Acidithiobacillus ferrooxidans ATCC 23270: one gene and its partner. The protein of the gene in region 1 interacts with the protein of each later gene in a pairwise test. Links are inferred from orthologs where the notes say so. Each region holds a gene or a part of one and is shown in the gene's direction. Other genes may lie near its edges.

Evidence for each region.
Region 2: the proteins of AFE_RS00730 (region 1) and groL interact in binary tests that used the Escherichia coli proteins (3 or more experiments, as listed by UniProt). The link is inferred for Acidithiobacillus ferrooxidans ATCC 23270 from one-to-one orthologs.

What each region holds. Positions count from the first base shown.
Region 1 is NC_011761.1:135,683-143,457, forward strand. The notes cover bases 3,339-6,326. They hold AFE_RS00730 (ABC transporter ATP-binding protein), read left to right. Parts: upstream 3,339-4,414; coding sequence 4,415-5,239; downstream 5,240-6,326. Other genes in these bases: speE (polyamine aminopropyltransferase), read right to left, coding at 3,339-3,578; speD (adenosylmethionine decarboxylase), read right to left, coding at 3,694-4,095; mlaE (lipid asymmetry maintenance ABC transporter permease subunit MlaE), read left to right, coding at 5,242-6,024; mlaD (outer membrane lipid asymmetry maintenance protein MlaD), read left to right, coding at 6,039-6,326. Also shown: AFE_RS00700 (DUF423 domain-containing protein), read right to left, coding at 1-149; AFE_RS00705 (VIT1/CCC1 transporter family protein), read left to right, coding at 338-1,030; AFE_RS00710 (MIP/aquaporin family protein), read left to right, coding at 1,282-1,938; AFE_RS00715 (histidine phosphatase family protein), read left to right, coding at 2,106-2,711; more of speE, read right to left, coding at 2,742-3,338; more of mlaD, read left to right, coding at 6,327-6,497; AFE_RS00745 (MlaC/ttg2D family ABC transporter substrate-binding protein), read left to right, coding at 6,514-7,152; AFE_RS00750 (STAS domain-containing protein), read left to right, coding at 7,149-7,466; AFE_RS00755 (ABC transporter ATP-binding protein), read left to right, coding at 7,459-7,775. UniProt on the Escherichia coli protein: Part of the ABC transporter complex MlaFEDB, which is involved in a phospholipid transport pathway that maintains lipid asymmetry in the outer membrane by retrograde trafficking of phospholipids from the outer membrane to the inner membrane.
Region 2 is NC_011761.1:471,836-479,471, reverse strand. Bases 2,897-5,745 are described here. They hold groL (chaperonin GroEL), read left to right. Parts: upstream 2,897-3,417; coding sequence 3,418-5,073; downstream 5,074-5,745. Other genes in these bases: AFE_RS02540 (phosphoribosyltransferase family protein), read left to right, coding at 5,334-5,745; groES (co-chaperone GroES), read left to right, coding at 3,081-3,371; AFE_RS02555 (alpha/beta hydrolase), read left to right, coding at 2,897-2,953. Outside these bases: protein-disulfide reductase DsbD, read right to left, coding at 1-1,809; more of AFE_RS02555, read left to right, coding at 2,189-2,896; more of AFE_RS02540, read left to right, coding at 5,746-5,903; sat (sulfate adenylyltransferase), read left to right, coding at 5,914-7,587; AFE_RS02530 (NFACT RNA binding domain-containing protein), read left to right, coding at 7,623-7,636.

The sequences.
Region 1 (7,775 bases):
TGATACTGGCTACCGGTATGGTAAATGCTCATCATTTTGGGTGATAAGCGGTCTTTCAGGGCGTGGGCGCCGAAGGCCCCCAGCACTACCGCAGTCCCCGCGTTGGCGGCGCCCAGGGCAAGGAACCATTTGTCCGTCTGCGATATCATAACTGTTCTCCGCTGCATTATGGTATTCGGACCGCGTGTTCCCGCTTTGTAGACGGGCGGCTGTCGAGCAGGATAGCAGAAATTCGCTCCTCTGGGTGGACAACCGGGTGAGGCAGGAATGTCTGGACCAGTGCTTTGCGCCGTGGTTACACTCTGGCCACCCTTTCTCGGCCGGGAGTAGACATCGCATGTATCACGACGAACACCATCACCATGAGAAGATCGGCTGGCTCCGGGCCGGTGTGCTGGGCGCCAACGATGGTCTGCTCTCGACAGCAAGCCTCCTTGCCGGTATCGCTGCCGGACAGGCAAGCCATGAACAAATTCTGCTCGCCGGTGTTGCGGCGCTGGTCGCCGGCGCTTTTGCCATGGCGGCTGGCGAGTATGTATCCGTGAGCTCACAGGCCGATACCCAGGCCGCAGATCTCGAAACGGAAAGACGCGAACTGGAAAAAAACCCTGGAAAAGAACTGCTCGAACTCAGGGGCATCTATGTGGCGCGTGGCCTTAGCGAGGCGCTGGCCCAGCAGGTCGCCACCCAGCTTATGGAGCATGATGCCCTTGCTGCACATGCCCATGATGAACTGGGCATGACGAAAATGGCGGCGGCGCGGCCCGCCGAAGCGGCACTGGCTTCCGCCACTGCCTTTGCATGTGGAGCCCTGTTCCCGGTGCTGATCGCCGCCTTCGTCCCCCACGGCAGGGTACTACCGGCCCTGTATACGGCCAGCATCCTCCTGCTGGTGTTCCTTGGTGCGGTCGCAGCCCGGGCGGGTGGCGCCCCCATGGTGAAGGGCGCCACCCGCGTGGTCTTCTGGGGTGTTCTCTCGATGGTCGCCACCACGCTGATCGGCCATCTGCTCGGCCAGACGGGTATCTGACCGGTAACGCGCCCAACTGGATCGGTCGCGTCAAGAGCCAGGTGCGCCCGCCGAATCAGAGGATTACGACTTTCGTGCATCGTCATGGACTTCATCCATCTACGGACAGGTTATATCAATATATCCAGTTTATAGGTATCATCGCCCCAGATCCGTAAGCCTGTCATTATTTGCTTATGGATCTTCGTGCGGCACGGCGTCAAAGCGAGATGCCGCGTCACCTTTCGCATGTTTTTAATGGAGAATCCTTAATGTGCTCAATAAGTCGGAAAATGGCGGCAGAGTTCATCGGTACCTTCGGGCTCATATTTTTTGGTGGCGGTGCCGCGGCAATGGGTTATCCTCTAATCGATGTGGCCCTGGCCAACGGACTGGCCATTATGATCGCTGCGTATGTGTTTGGTGATATCAGTGGTGGCGTGGTCAACCCCGCGGTCACCCTTGGCGGGGCCATTGCAGGAAAGATAGGCTGGAAGGATGCCGGCCTGTATATGGTCGCCCAGGTTGGGGGCGGCATCGCGGCCGGTTATGTGCTTCTGGTGGTTCTTGGTGGATCGACAGGACATCTTGGGGCCACTACCATCAATACCAGCCTTGTATCGGTCTCTGGCGGTTTTATACTGGAAGCCTTGGGAACATTTTTCCTGACCACTACCGCGTTGTATACGGCCATGAGCGGTCGTACCGGTAACGCTGCTCCTCTCGCTATCGGTTTTACCTTGGTCATGGCGGTGACATTTATGGGGCCGCTGACGGGAGCAAGCCTGAATCCCGCGCGGACATTGGGTCCGGCCGTCGCTGGTGTCTACTTCCCGCACATATGGGTGTATCTCGTTGCGACGCCGGTGGGCGGGCTGATCGCCGGATTGCTCTACAATTTCATGCAGGAGCACAAGGCTGTTTCCTGACTCGTCCGTTTTGCCAGGTAGCACCGTAGTAGCGGCGGCGCCATGATTTTGTGGCGCCGCCGCCATTTTTCCCAGGGCCAGGCTTCTTCATCGTCCCCATCCCGCCACGATCCGCAGGTTCTGGTTCTATAGTTTAGGTATTGCAGGCCACCTTCTGGAGTCTCTTCATGAGTATAGAATCCATCACGCTGGTGCGGCATGGCGCGACCGAGTGGGCGGATAGCGGCAAACACACTTCGGTGACCGACGTGGCTTTGACGGCGGAGGGACGAAAAGACGCGCAGGCGCTCTGGAACCACTTTGTGGAACAGGGGCATTTTGATGGGATCTACTCCAGTCCTATGCTGCGCGCCCATCACACGGCCATTCTCGCGGGTTTTGCGGTTCCTGAACTGCATCGGGGACTCTGTGAGTGGCGCTACGGCCGCTATGAGGGAATGACGACGGCGGAAATTCGCCGGGAAAATCCGGAATGGAGCGTTTTCCGTTGTGGCGGACCGGGTGGCGAAAGCCCGGAAGCCGTCAGTAGCCGTTGTGAGGAACTGCTGAAGGAGTGGGATGAAAAAGGCCACCGACACGTGCTGTGCTTTGCCCATGGCCACATTCTGCGGGCGCTGGCCGTCCACTGGCTAGGATTGGATCTCCGTTTCGCTGACCACCTGCACCTGGACCCGGGCAGTATTTCCCGTCTGGGTTGGGAGCACGAAGTTCCCGCCCTGCACTTATGGAATTACTGCCCTCAGCGCCCGGTCTTCGGGCCACGTCCTGGCTGATTCGGCGTTGTTTCCGGTGCTGGTGGCTGTTCAGGGCAGCAGAAAGGCCGGAGCGACCTGGGCGGCCTGCTGCATGGCAGCGTGGTAGTAACGGGTGCCAGTAAAGGCCCTGGCGGCATCGATACGGAAGGCATCCATGGCGAGACCTTTGCGTCCCAATGTTGCGCTCCACCAGCCGGAGGGATAACAGAACTGCGGGAAATACAGGCTGTTCACTGCGTCGAAGCCCGCTTCCGTCATGCGACTTTGGCATTGGCGGATGAGATCGGCGTGCAGGAGCGGCGACTCGGACTGGGCGACCAGCACGCCCTGATCGGCCAGCGCATGGTGACAGGCTGCGTAAAAGTCCGTGGCGAACAGTCCAGCCGCCGGTCCGACCGGGTCGGTGGAGTCAATGATGATCACATCGTAGCGTCCCGCTTCCGCCTCTTTGATCCAGGTAATTCCATCGGTAAAATGGAAACGGGCTCGGGGATCCTGGTTGTTCTCGCAGAGTTCCGGGAAAAAACGCTCGGCGACGCGGGTAACCCGCTCATCCAGTTCCACCTGCACGGCTTCTTCCACTTCCCGATGGCGCAGCACCTCGCGCAGGGTGCCGCAGTCACCGCCGCCGATGATCAGCACCCGTTTCGGTGCCGGGTGGGTAAAGAGGGCCGGATGGCTCATCATTTCGTGATAGAGGAAATTGTCGCGGTCAGTGACCATGACCAGACCGTCCAGGGTCATGAGGGTGCCGAACTGTTCGGTCTCGAAGATTTCTATATTTTGATAAGGGCTTTGCTCACGATGCAGCACTTCGCGGATTTTCAGGCTCAATGCCGCGCCGTGCTCTTCATAGCGCTCGGTATACCACAGTTCTGTGCTCATAACCGCCTCTCTCAACGGGGATGGTGGGGTGTCCGCAGGAATTCTGCGGAAGATACGGGCAAAAGAAAAGGGTGGACCGCTGATTCCGGTCCACCCGTTACCGCTGTGAGTCATCTCAAGCGCAGAGAGCCGGCTTGACGCGCAACTCATGGGCAGGAACGCCCATCATATCCACTTGCCCGCGCTTCATCTCCATGGTGGAGACTTGCCCGGCGCCAAAGGCTTCCTTGAGATAATTCAAGGCATCCTCGGGCTGGATGATATCGCCGCAGGTGAAAACATCCACCGCTGCGTAACCATATTCCGGCCAGGTATGAATGGCCAGATGCGACTCGGCGACGATAACGGCGCCGCTTACCCCGTAGGGTGAGAAGTGGTGAAAAGTTTGCGTCACGATGGTGCAGTTGGCACGCCGGGCGGCCTCGAGCATGGCATCCGTAACAAAATCAACATCAGACAAGGTACTGCCGTCACAGTGATAAAAATCTGCAACGATTTGATGTCCCAATGAGCGCATAGGTGCCCCCCTTACCAAAGTTAAAAAAGGTTAAGAAGTAGCTCCCGTGCACCCCCAGACAGTACTTGGTTTTATGCCCTACCTTGCTGGAACGATGCATTGCTCCAAGTCTCTTAAGGACTGACCCCCTTAGTAACTGCTTTCGGTGCCGTGGAAACAGAACGCGAACTATACGCTTATATGCCGGGGATGCAAGGGTTTTCTGCGCACGGCGACGTGCGGATTTTCTAGGGTTTCCCGCTATTTCAATCGCAATCTGGCCCCATCCTGACCGTTCGGTTTATACTGCGCCTCATGACTGCGAACACAGAGAGTGCCCATGGCCGCTGAGGCTCTTGTCGAACTGGAAAACGTGCACTTTGCCCGGGGCCCGCACACGGTCCTGGACGGCGTGGGTCTGCGTATCACCCAGGGGGCCATCGTATCTATCATGGGGGCGAGCGGCGGTGGCAAGACGACCCTGCTCAACCTGATGGCCGGTACCCTCGCGCCACAGGCCGGGCGAATACGAGTGGCGGGTCAGGATCTGCAGGCTCTGAACTTTGAGGACCTGTACCGTCTGCGTCGACGTATGGGCATGCTTTTTCAGCACAGCGCCCTGTTTACGGATTTCAGCGCCTTTGAGAATGTCGCCTTTCCCCTGCGCCGCCACTTCCGGCTGGACGAGAGCGTTCTGCGCAAGCTGGTGCTGATGAAACTGGAGGCGGTGGGGTTGCGCGGAGCGGCCGGATTGATGCCCGCCGAGCTCTCCGGTGGCATGGGTCGGCGGGTGGCGCTGGCTCGTGCCATGGTGATGGACCCGATGCTGATTTTTTACGATGAGCCGTTTACCGGCCTGGACCCCATCAGTGTGGGGATTATTGCGACCCTGATCCGCCGCCTCAATGACGCCCTTGGCGCGACGAGCATCCTCGTCAGCCACGATGTGCAGGAGACTTTTTCCATCGCGGATTACGGTTACATCCTCGCGGGCGGCAAAATCATTGCCGAAGGTACGCCAGATGCCCTGCGGACCAGTGATTCGGAACTGGCACGGCAGTTTCTCGGGGGTAAGCCCGATGGGCCGGTTCCCTTCCACTACCCGGCGAAAGATGACTATGCTACTGCCCTGACCGGGGTATGGGCAGCGGGCGAGGCGATTTAAACATGGCTTTTATGGAATTCATACCCAATCTGGGGCGGCGGACCCTGCGCACGGTACCCAATCTGGGCACCGCGTCACGCTTTTTGCTGCTGAGCCTGTTTGCGGTAGCGAACCGTCATTTTAGCATTCAGCAACTGCTCAAACAGGTATACGGCTTTGGGGTGCGGTCGCTGCTGCTGATGATGGTCGCCGCATTTTTCACAGGTATGGTGCTGGGTTTTCAGGGGTATTATGCGCTGGTGCGTTTCGGTGCGACCTCCGCGCTGGGCACCCTGGTCGCCCTGTCGCTCCTGCGCGAACTGGGGCCCGTACTCACGGCGTTGCTCTTCGCGGGGCGGGCGGGCTCGGCGCTGACCGCCGAAATCAGTTCCATGAAGGCGACCGAGCAACTGAGTGCCATGGAAATGATGGCGGTCAATCCGCTCGCCTGGGTCGTGGCACCCCGGCTTTGGGCCGGGATCCTCGTCGTGCCGATCCTCTGCGTTATTTTTGACCTGGTCGGCATTTTTGGCGGATACCTCATTTCGGTGCCGGTGCTGGGTGTGGACGGTGGCACTTTCTGGGCGCAGATGCAGTCCAACGTAGCGTTTTCCGGAGATATCCTGACCGGACTGTTCAAGGCCCTCTGCTTCGGACTGGTGGTGACCTGGATTGCCGCCTGGCAGGGTTACGCCGCTCAGCCCACCGCGGAGGGCGTGGGTAATGCCACAACCATCAGCGTGGTGACGGCGTCACTGGCGGTGCTTGGGCTGGATTTCATTCTCACGGCTTTTTTATTCACCTGAGGGGTAGAGGACGCATGGAAAAACGGGCGATAGACTGGTGGGTGGGCATCTTCGTGCTCCTCGGTATCGCTGCTCTGGTAGTATTGGCGCTGCGCGTGGGCAACCTCTCTGGCTTCGCCTACAACGACGGTTATGTGCTGCATGCGGATTTCTCCAATGTCGGCAGCCTGAAACCGCGCAGCCCGGTGAAACTGGGCGGCGTTACCATTGGCGAGGTGACCCACATCGGCATGAACCCCAAGACCTTCATGGCGAAGGTGACGATGCGGATCGAACCGCAGGTGAAGTTGCCGACGGATACGGGGGCGTCCATCTACACCGAGGGGCTTCTGGGCGAACAGTATGTCTCTATTCAGCCGGGCGGCATGCCTCAGGATCTACAGCCGGGTGGTACCATTACCATGACGCAAAGCGCTGTCAATATCGATCAGCTTATCGGCCAGATGGTCTTCAGTAAGGCCTCGGGCAAGTAAATAGGGAGGATTCTGTATGCGTCAAATTTCGTTTGTTGCTCTGCTTGTTGTGCTGTTGACCTGGACCCTTCCCGCTGCTGCCGAAGATACCCAGGGGGCGGTAACGGTCGTTCAGCAGCTTACCAACAGTGTCCTGAAGGTGTTACGCTCGAACGAAGGCAAGCCCATCACGCCGTCCGTGAAGAAGGAAGTGGCCGATATCGTCCTGCCGCACATGGATTTTACCACCATGTCGCAATATGTGATGGCGCAATACTGGCGGCAGATGAGCCCGGCGCAGCAGCAGGAGTTTGTAGCGCTGTTCAAGGATCTCCTGGTGCGCACCTACAGCAATTCGCTCAACCATTATCATGGACAGACCGTAAGAATCACCGGCAGCCAGCAGATCTCCCAGAATCCGCCGGTGGCTCAGGTGAATATGGTGATCCGTCAGAACGGCGGTGGACCGGATGTTCCGGTGATCTACGCCCTGCTCTATACCAACAACACCTGGCGGATCTACAACACCTACATCGACGGGGTCAGCATGGTGCTGAACTACCGGCAAAGCTTTGGCCAGATCGCCGCGAGCCGCGGGATCCCCGCCTTGTTGCAGGACATGAAAGCCAAGGATGACGTAGGCGGCGCGCCAGACAAAAGGGCGGCCGCCGCTTGAGCGCAGCGAACTCCTGGGAGCGGCGGACGGTCGACGGTGCTGGCTGGCTGTTCCTCCGGGGGGACTGGCGGGTGGCACAGTTGGATAAGGCCCTTCAGTTCTTTTCGTGGGCGAAGGACGGTCGGGATTGTACGGAGATTTCCGTCGCGGAGCTGGATGCGGCAGACAGCGCCACCCTCGCCGTGCTGTTGGAGTGGACTCAGCAGGCCGCCGGGCGTGGCGTTCCGCTGCGTATTCATGGGGCATCTCCCAAGCTGCGGGAACTGGCAAGCTTGTACAGTCTGCAGGATATTCTGCCCCTTTGCCATGATTGATTCCCTGGCCATTCACATCGCCGGGTTGCGCAAGCTCTACGGGAGCGGGCATCTGGCCCTGGCGGGTGTGGACCTGGATGTGCATGCCGGAGAATTTTTTGGGCTGCTGGGTCCCAATGGCGCGGGCAAGTCTTCGCTGATCAACATCCTGGCCGGGACTGTGCGCCGTTCCAGCGGCGTGGCGGAGATATTCGGCTTTGACGTGGAGCAGGATTTTCGCCGAAGTCGTCGGTTGTTGGGCGTCGTACCGCAGGAACTGGCCTATGACCCGTTTTTTACCGTGCGGGAATTCCTGCGTATGCAATCGGG
Region 2 (7,636 bases), 330 kb from region 1 along the record:
ATATCCCTCCTGCTGCGCCGTCGTCCTGCCATCTGCGGCTACAGCGATGAAAGCCGGGGGGCCCACCAGGTTGTAACGCTTCAGGAGGGCGCGACTGGCCGCATCATCCTGAGTCACATCCACGCGGATCAGCAGCCGCTTTCGTAGGGCGGCCACCACCTGCGGATCGGCAAACGTGACTTTATCCATGCGCAGGCATTCCACGCACCAGCTTGCCCAGTAATCCACCAGCACCGGTCTGCCCCTGGCCTGTACCAGTGCGCTCTGCAGGGCCTCGGGGGTTTTCACGGTAGTAAAATGCAGGGCCTCGGCCCGGTTTTCGGGCGGCACCGCCGCCGTATAGCCTGTCAGGGGTTGCAGGGGATCGCTGGCGCCGCCCAGCGCCCCCACACCCATGACCAGGCCGTACACCAGCATGAGCACTCCGAGGCCTTTCCAGAAACGGCGCCAGCCCGAAGCACCCGCCGGGATTGCGTCCAACGCCCCGAGATAGATGGCACTGATGACTGCCAGCGCTGCCCATAGGGCCAAGCTGACGGGCCCCGGCAGAACTCGTGTCAGCAACCAGATGGCGACGCCCAGCAGCACTACACCGAAAACCGCCTTAACGGCATTCATCCAGGCACCAACCCGCGGTAGAAAATGCCCGGCGGAAGTACCGATGATCAGCAGGGGCACGCCCATCCCCAGGCTCAGAGCGAACAGTGACAATCCACCAAGAAAAACATCTCCCGTCTGGGAAATGAAGAGCAGCCCGCCTGCCAGGGGGGCGGCCACGCAGGGCCCGATGATCAGCGCTGACAGTACCCCCATGACAAAGGTACTGAACAGGTGCCCGCCCCGTCCCATGCCGGCCAGACGTGTCTGAATGCCACTCGGCATTTGCAGCTCGTAAAAATCGAACATGGACAGCGCCAGCAGCACAAAAACAAAGGCAAAAGCCCCCAGCACCCAGGGACTCTGGAAGGCCGCCTGCATATAGGCGCCGCTCACCGCCGCCAGCACCCCGGCAATACTGTAGGTCAGCGACATTCCCAGCACATAGGCGACGGAAAGCCCCAGGGCGCGTGACCGTTGCGGGCCGCGCCCTGCCTCCTTACCGACGATCAGGGCGGAGAGGATAGGAATCATGGGAAAAATACAGGGCGTAAAGGCCAGACCCAGTCCAGAGATAAAAAAGAGACCCAAGGTGAGCCAGAAGCTGTCACGCAAAGCCCCTGCCAGCGCCCCGGCATCATTCACGGGGCTGACCGCAGCAGCCGGGACCGCCGTCCCCGGCGGGGGCACGACCGGCACCGCCGCCGGGGGCGGCACGGCCTGCTGGGTCAAGGCCAGCTTGATCGTCTTGACCTGCTCCGGGTAGCAAACACCCGCATTGGCACAGCCCTGATAGGTAGATTTCAGTTCAATGAAAGCAGGGGCGGTTCCCTGGACGGTAAAAGGTACGGTGAGGGTATTTTTCCCTTCCAATACCCGTGTCTTGCCGAAAACCGGGTCGTTCAGCTCCACTCCTGCGGGCAATGTATAATGCCCTAGCAGCACATTGCTCGGCGTCACGGAGAACTTGATCCGATCGCGGTACAGGTGGTATCCCTGCGCCACATCCCAGTGCAGTTGCAACTGGTGCCGGCCACTCAGCCGCGCTTCAAAATGAAATGCCTGATCCGGGGTCAGAAACGTACCGGCACAGCCGAGAGACAGCCAGGACAATAGCAGGACACCGCAAATTCCGCTCCACAACTGGACACCCATGGCCCAACCGGCCCTTCTCCCGTTTCCGGCTCTCATACCCACGTCGTTCCTCGCCATTTTGTCCTCACCCATAGAGACAGGTTCCACAGCCGAATCGTTCCTGAAGACCACAGGACCTACGCTACCACACCGAGGATACGGGGTCCGGGAAAGAAATCACAGACGCATGGAACTTTCTGCTGCCCCTGTTCTCTAATCCTTTGCAAGCGGCTGTGATAGTTGCGAGCGCATGTTTCTTCCTCCTTTGGTGGTTTTGGGCGGGCCGTTTGGTTCCGCCCTTTCTTTTTGTCCGACCGGTCGGAATGTAACTTGCCAGTCCATCCACCTTTTGCTAATATTCCACCCGCAGCCAGTAGCTGGTTGCGAGCGCATGTTTCTTTTCTCCTTTGTGGTTTTAGGGCGACTCCGGGTTGCCCTTTTTTACATGGAGCAGCCTGTGTCCCCGTCGGCCGAAAGAGCTTTTACTCTGGTTCACCCCAATGGCGACCGCGTCTGCGGACTCATTCACGAAAACCATACCGACCCCGTCGGTATCTTCCTCCCTGGCTTCGCCTCCAATATGGAAGGCACCAAATCGCAGATCCTCGCCCGCAACGCGCAGGCGCAAGGTTGGTCCTGGGTACGCTTTGATCCACGTGGCGTCGGGCGCTCCGATGGACCATTCCAGGCGCTGACCCTGTCCCGGTATCTGGCCGACCTCCGGTTGATTCTACATCATATGCTGCAGGATCGCCCGGTGCTGCTGGTGGGTTCCAGCATGGGCGGATGGCTGGGCACCATCGCCGCCACCCGATGGCCGGAACAGATCCGCGCCCTGCTGCTCATTGCCCCCGCTTACAACTTCATTCAGGAAATTTTCCGGCGTTTGCCCGCTGCCGAAAGGCAAGCCTGGGAGGACAGCAATCTGCGCTGCTGGGAGGATCCTTACGGACTCGGTGAGTTACACATGCGCTTCGACCTGGTCGCCGACAGTTGGCGCTACGACCTGCTGCGCTTTCCGCCGTACCTGCACTGTCCGGTGGAGATTCTGCACGGCAGCGCCGATGAGGCCGTACCTCTCGCCCTCAGCTATCGGTTCGCCGCCCGCGCCCATGCGCCAGAACTGGCCATCCGTCCCTTACCAGGCGTCGATCATCGCCTACGAGGTGCCGATGCCACGCTCCTGCGCAGCCTGCAATCCCTCTGGACCCGCATCTCCTGAGCACCCTGTAACACCCGCCCCTTGACAGGGCATTCTCAGCGCCTATGATTAGCACTCGATGGGTGTGACTGCTAACAACACCCAGGATGAAGTCATCCATTCACTTGCAAAAACGAGGAAATGCTCAATGAAACTGCGTCCCTTACATGATCGCGTCGTCATTCGTCGTCTGGAAGAAGAGCAGAAGACTGCCGGTGGGATCATCATTCCCGACACCGCCAAAGAAAAACCGGTGCGGGGCGAAATCGTCGCTGCCGGCCATGGCAAAATTCTCGAAGACGGCAAAGTGCGCGCCCTCGACGTCAAAACTGGTGATCAGGTGCTCTTCGCCAAATATGCCGGCACCGAGATCAAGGTCGAAGGTGAAGAACTGCTGGTGATGCGTGAAGACGACATCATGGCGGTCATCGAAAAGTAAGCATTGCTGAATATCCCAACCATTTCACTCATTTTGAGGAGTATTTATGCCAGCCAAACAAGTAGCCTTTGCTGAACATGCCCGCGAGAAGATGTTGCGTGGCGTTAACGTACTCGCCGATGCCGTCAAGGTCACCTTGGGTCCCAAGGGTCGTAACGTGGTGCTCGACAAGTCTTTCGGCGCCCCCACCATTACCAAGGACGGCGTCTCCGTCGCCAAGGAAATCGAACTGGCTGACAAGTTCGAGAACATGGGCGCGCAGATGGTGAAAGAAGTCGCCTCCCAGGCCTCCGACGAAGCCGGTGACGGTACCACCACCGCCACCGTTCTGGCCCAGGCCATCATCCGCGAAGGCCTCAAGGCCGTCATCGCCGGCATGAACCCCATGGACCTGAAGCGCGGCATCGACAAATCGGTCATCGTCGTCGTCGAGGAGCTGAAGAAGCAATCCAAGCCCTGCAAGACCCAAAAGGAAGTGGCCCAGGTAGGTACCATCTCCGCCAACTCTGACGACTCCATCGGCAAGATCATTGCCGAAGCCATGGAGAAGGTCGGCAACGAAGGCGTCATCACCGTGGAAGAAGGTTCCGGCCTCGCCAACGAGTTGGACGTCGTCGAAGGTATGCAGTTCGACCGCGGTTACCTCTCCCCCTACTTCGTCAACAACCAGGACAAGATGGTTGCCGAACTGGAGAATCCCTATATCCTCCTGCACGACAAGAAAATTTCCTCCATCCGCGACATGCTGCCCATCCTGGAGCAGGTCGCCAAGTCCAGTCGTCCGCTGCTGATCGTGGCCGAAGATGTCGAAGGCGAAGCGTTGGCCACTCTGGTCGTCAACACCATGCGCGGCATCATCAAGGTCGCTGCGGTCAAGGCCCCGGGTTTTGGTGATCGTCGCAAGGCGATGCTCGAGGACATGGCCATCCTGACCGGCGGCCGCGTGGTCTCCGAAGAAATCGGCATGAAGCTGGAAAGCACCACCCTCGCCGATCTCGGCCAGGCCAAAAAGATTGTCATCGACAAGGAAAACACCACCATGATCGATGGCGCCGGTCAGCAGAGCGAGATCAAGGCGCGCGTTGAGCAGATCCGTCGTCAGATGGAAGATGCCAGCTCCGACTACGATCGCGAGAAGCTTCAGGAGCGCGTGGCCAAGCTGGCCGGTGGCGTTGCCGTCATCAAGGTCGGTGCCGGTTCCGAGATGGAAATGAAGGAAAAGAAGGCCCGTGTCGAAGACGCCCTGCATGCTACCCGTGCGGCCGTCGAAGAAGGCATCGTCCCCGGCGGCGGTGTGGCGCTGGTCCGTGCCCGTCATGCGCTGGAAGGCTTCAAGACCGCCAACCACGACCAGGACATGGGTGTTGCCATCATCCGTCGCGCCATCGAAGAGCCGTTGCGTCAGATCGTCGCCAATGCCGGCGGTGAAGGCAGCGTGGTTCTGAACAAGGTTGTGGACGGTAAAGACGGCTACGGCTACAACGCCGCGACCGACGAATATGGCGACATGTTCGAGATGGGCGTCATCGACCCGACCAAGGTCACCCGCACCGCGTTGCAGAAGGCCTCCAGCATTGCCGGCCTGATGATCACCACGGAAGCCATGGTCACCGAACTGCCGAAGAAAGACGACAAGTCCGGCGGCGATATGGGCGACATGGGCGGCGGCATGGGCGGCATGGGTGGTATGGGCGGCTTCTAAGCCTTACTCCCCGACGTCTGTAGCGTTAGAAAGCCGGCCCTTCGGGGCCGGTTTTTTTGTGTCTTCCGTCTCACCGCAAACGTATATGCAATGATGCGCCAATGCCGAAGGGATTACGAAGCGCAGACGCAACCGCCGCATCAGCGGCACAGGTGGCATCCAACCCGTGATTCCCCACCAAACAACTTTTCTTGGAAGACACCCCCCAAGCTATCCACCTCCCCTCCCCCTATGGCAGAATGCGCGTAAAAGGAGCATCCATGACCCACACCGATAGCCATAGCAGCACCTACCCCCTCAACATCAACGGAGTGCAGCGCCACCTCCCCCTTTTCAAAGTGCAGTCGGACCTGGCCATCGCCGTCCTCAACATCCTCGGCGATACGGAACTGACGGAGGCCGCAGCCCATGCACTGAACGGGCGCATGGCGGGCATCTCCTACGATGTGATCGTCACTGCGGAGGCCAAGAGTATTCCCCTGGCCTACGCCCTGTCGGTGCACAGTGGGCGCCCGTATATCGTCCTGCGCAAGAACTACAAGTCCTACATGGGCGAGGCATTGTCCACGGAGACCCTGTCCATCACCACCGGCAAGCCCCAGACCCTGTATCTGGATGCCAAGGATCGCGCGGCGATCGGCGGCCGGCGGGTGGCGCTGGTGGATGACGTGGTCAGCACCGGCTCGACCCTGGCGGCCATGCGCGCGCTTATGGTGCAAGCCGAGGCGGAGATCGCCGCCGTCGCGGCCATTTGTACGGAAGGCGATATGGCCCAGTGGTCGGAAGTGATCGCCCTGGCGCACCTGCCGCTCTTTCCGCTCTCCGCGTAAGGACCGGCCCATGCCCATTCCATCGGTTCATGTGCTGACGGCGCGCCAGCGCTGCGATCTAGAGCTGTTGCTGACCGGCGCTTTTGCCCCATTGGAGGGTTACCTGGATGCAACGGACTGGCAGTCCGTGCTACAGGATATGCGTCTGAGTAATGGCGCGCTCTGGCCTATTCCCGTAGTGCTCGATGTCAGCGAGGCACTCGGCCGGTCCTTGGCGGCAGGGGATACTTTGCGGCTGGAACGCAGTGACGGCACCCCCCTCGGATCCGTTGCCGTCAGCGCCTGCTATCGTCCAGATAAACTGCTGGAGGCCTCGGCGGTTTATGGAACGACCGACCCCAGCCATCCGGGTGTGGCCGAGTTGCTGGCGCGCGGCCCCTACTATGTGGCAGGGCGCGTGTCGGCTTGGGATGCGGACACCCTGACTCGCGCCGCCGCCGTCGAATTTCCGCCCGAATATCAGACCCCGGCCATGCTGCAAAGGCACTGGAGTGGAACGCACCCGGTTGTCGCCTTTCAGACCCGCAACCCTCTCCATCACGCCCACATTGCCGTGACTCAGGCGGGGCTGGAACGGGCGGGTGCGGGCGCGCGTCTGCTGCTGCATCCGGCTATCGGCCCCACCAAGCCCGGCGATGTGGAGGCATCCTACCGCATGCGCGTGTATCGTGCGGTGCTGGGCCATTATCCCAAGACGACTGCCCTGCTCTCGCCCCTGCCCTTGGCCATGCGTATGGCCGGCCCGCGGGAGGCGCTGTGGCACGCGCTGATTCGCCGCAATTATGGCGCCACCCATTTCATCATCGGTCGCGGCCATGCCGACCCTGGCGCAGCGGCGGGCGGTCTGTTCTACCCGGCCTTTGCGGCACAGGAGCTTTTTGCCCGGCACGCCGATGAGATGGGTATTGCCGGCGTTTTTCTGCCCGAGTATGCGTATTCCCGCACCCGGCGCCGTTATGTGCCGGTGGAAGAGGCCAACGGCGAGGCCCTGGCGGGCATTTCCGGTACGGAGTTGCGGCGGCGACTGGCTAGCCGGGAGGACATCCCCGAGTGGTTCTCCCCACCGGAGGTCATTCAGATATTGCGTCAGGCCTACCGCGGTGCGGACCGGCGCGGACTGGTCATCTGGTTTACCGGACTGTCTGCCAGCGGCAAAAGCACTCTGGCGGGGATGCTGGCCCGCACTCTGGAAGCGGATGACGAGCGCGCCGTGACCCTGCTGGATGGCGATGTGGTGCGGCGTTTTCTGTCCAAAGGTTTGGGGTTCAGCCGCGAAGACCGCGACGAGAATATCCGCCGCATCGGCTTCGTCGCCAGTCTGGTGGCACGTCATGGCGGCATTGCGGTGGTCGCTGCCATTTCGCCCTATCGTCAGGCTCGTGCCGATGCGCGTCGTCTGGTGGAAGAAGCGGGTGGTCTATTTATCGAGGTCCATGTGGCCACCCCGCTGGAAATCTGTGCCGAGCGCGATCCCAAAGGTCTTTATGCCAAGGCCGTGCGCGGCGAAATCACCGGCTTTACGGGTGTGGACGACCCCTACGAGGCGCCGGAGCGTGCGGAGTGTGTACTGGACGCCAGCCTGCAAAAGCCGCCGGCCGCGCTGGCAACACTGATGGGCGTGCTGCGCAGCTTGGGCGCGGTGACGGATAAGCCGGTGGTGATCGAGGCGCGCAAAGAGGCGTGAACGCGTTGCCAGTGCGCACGGTTTAGCTGCGACAGATGGACACCTTGCA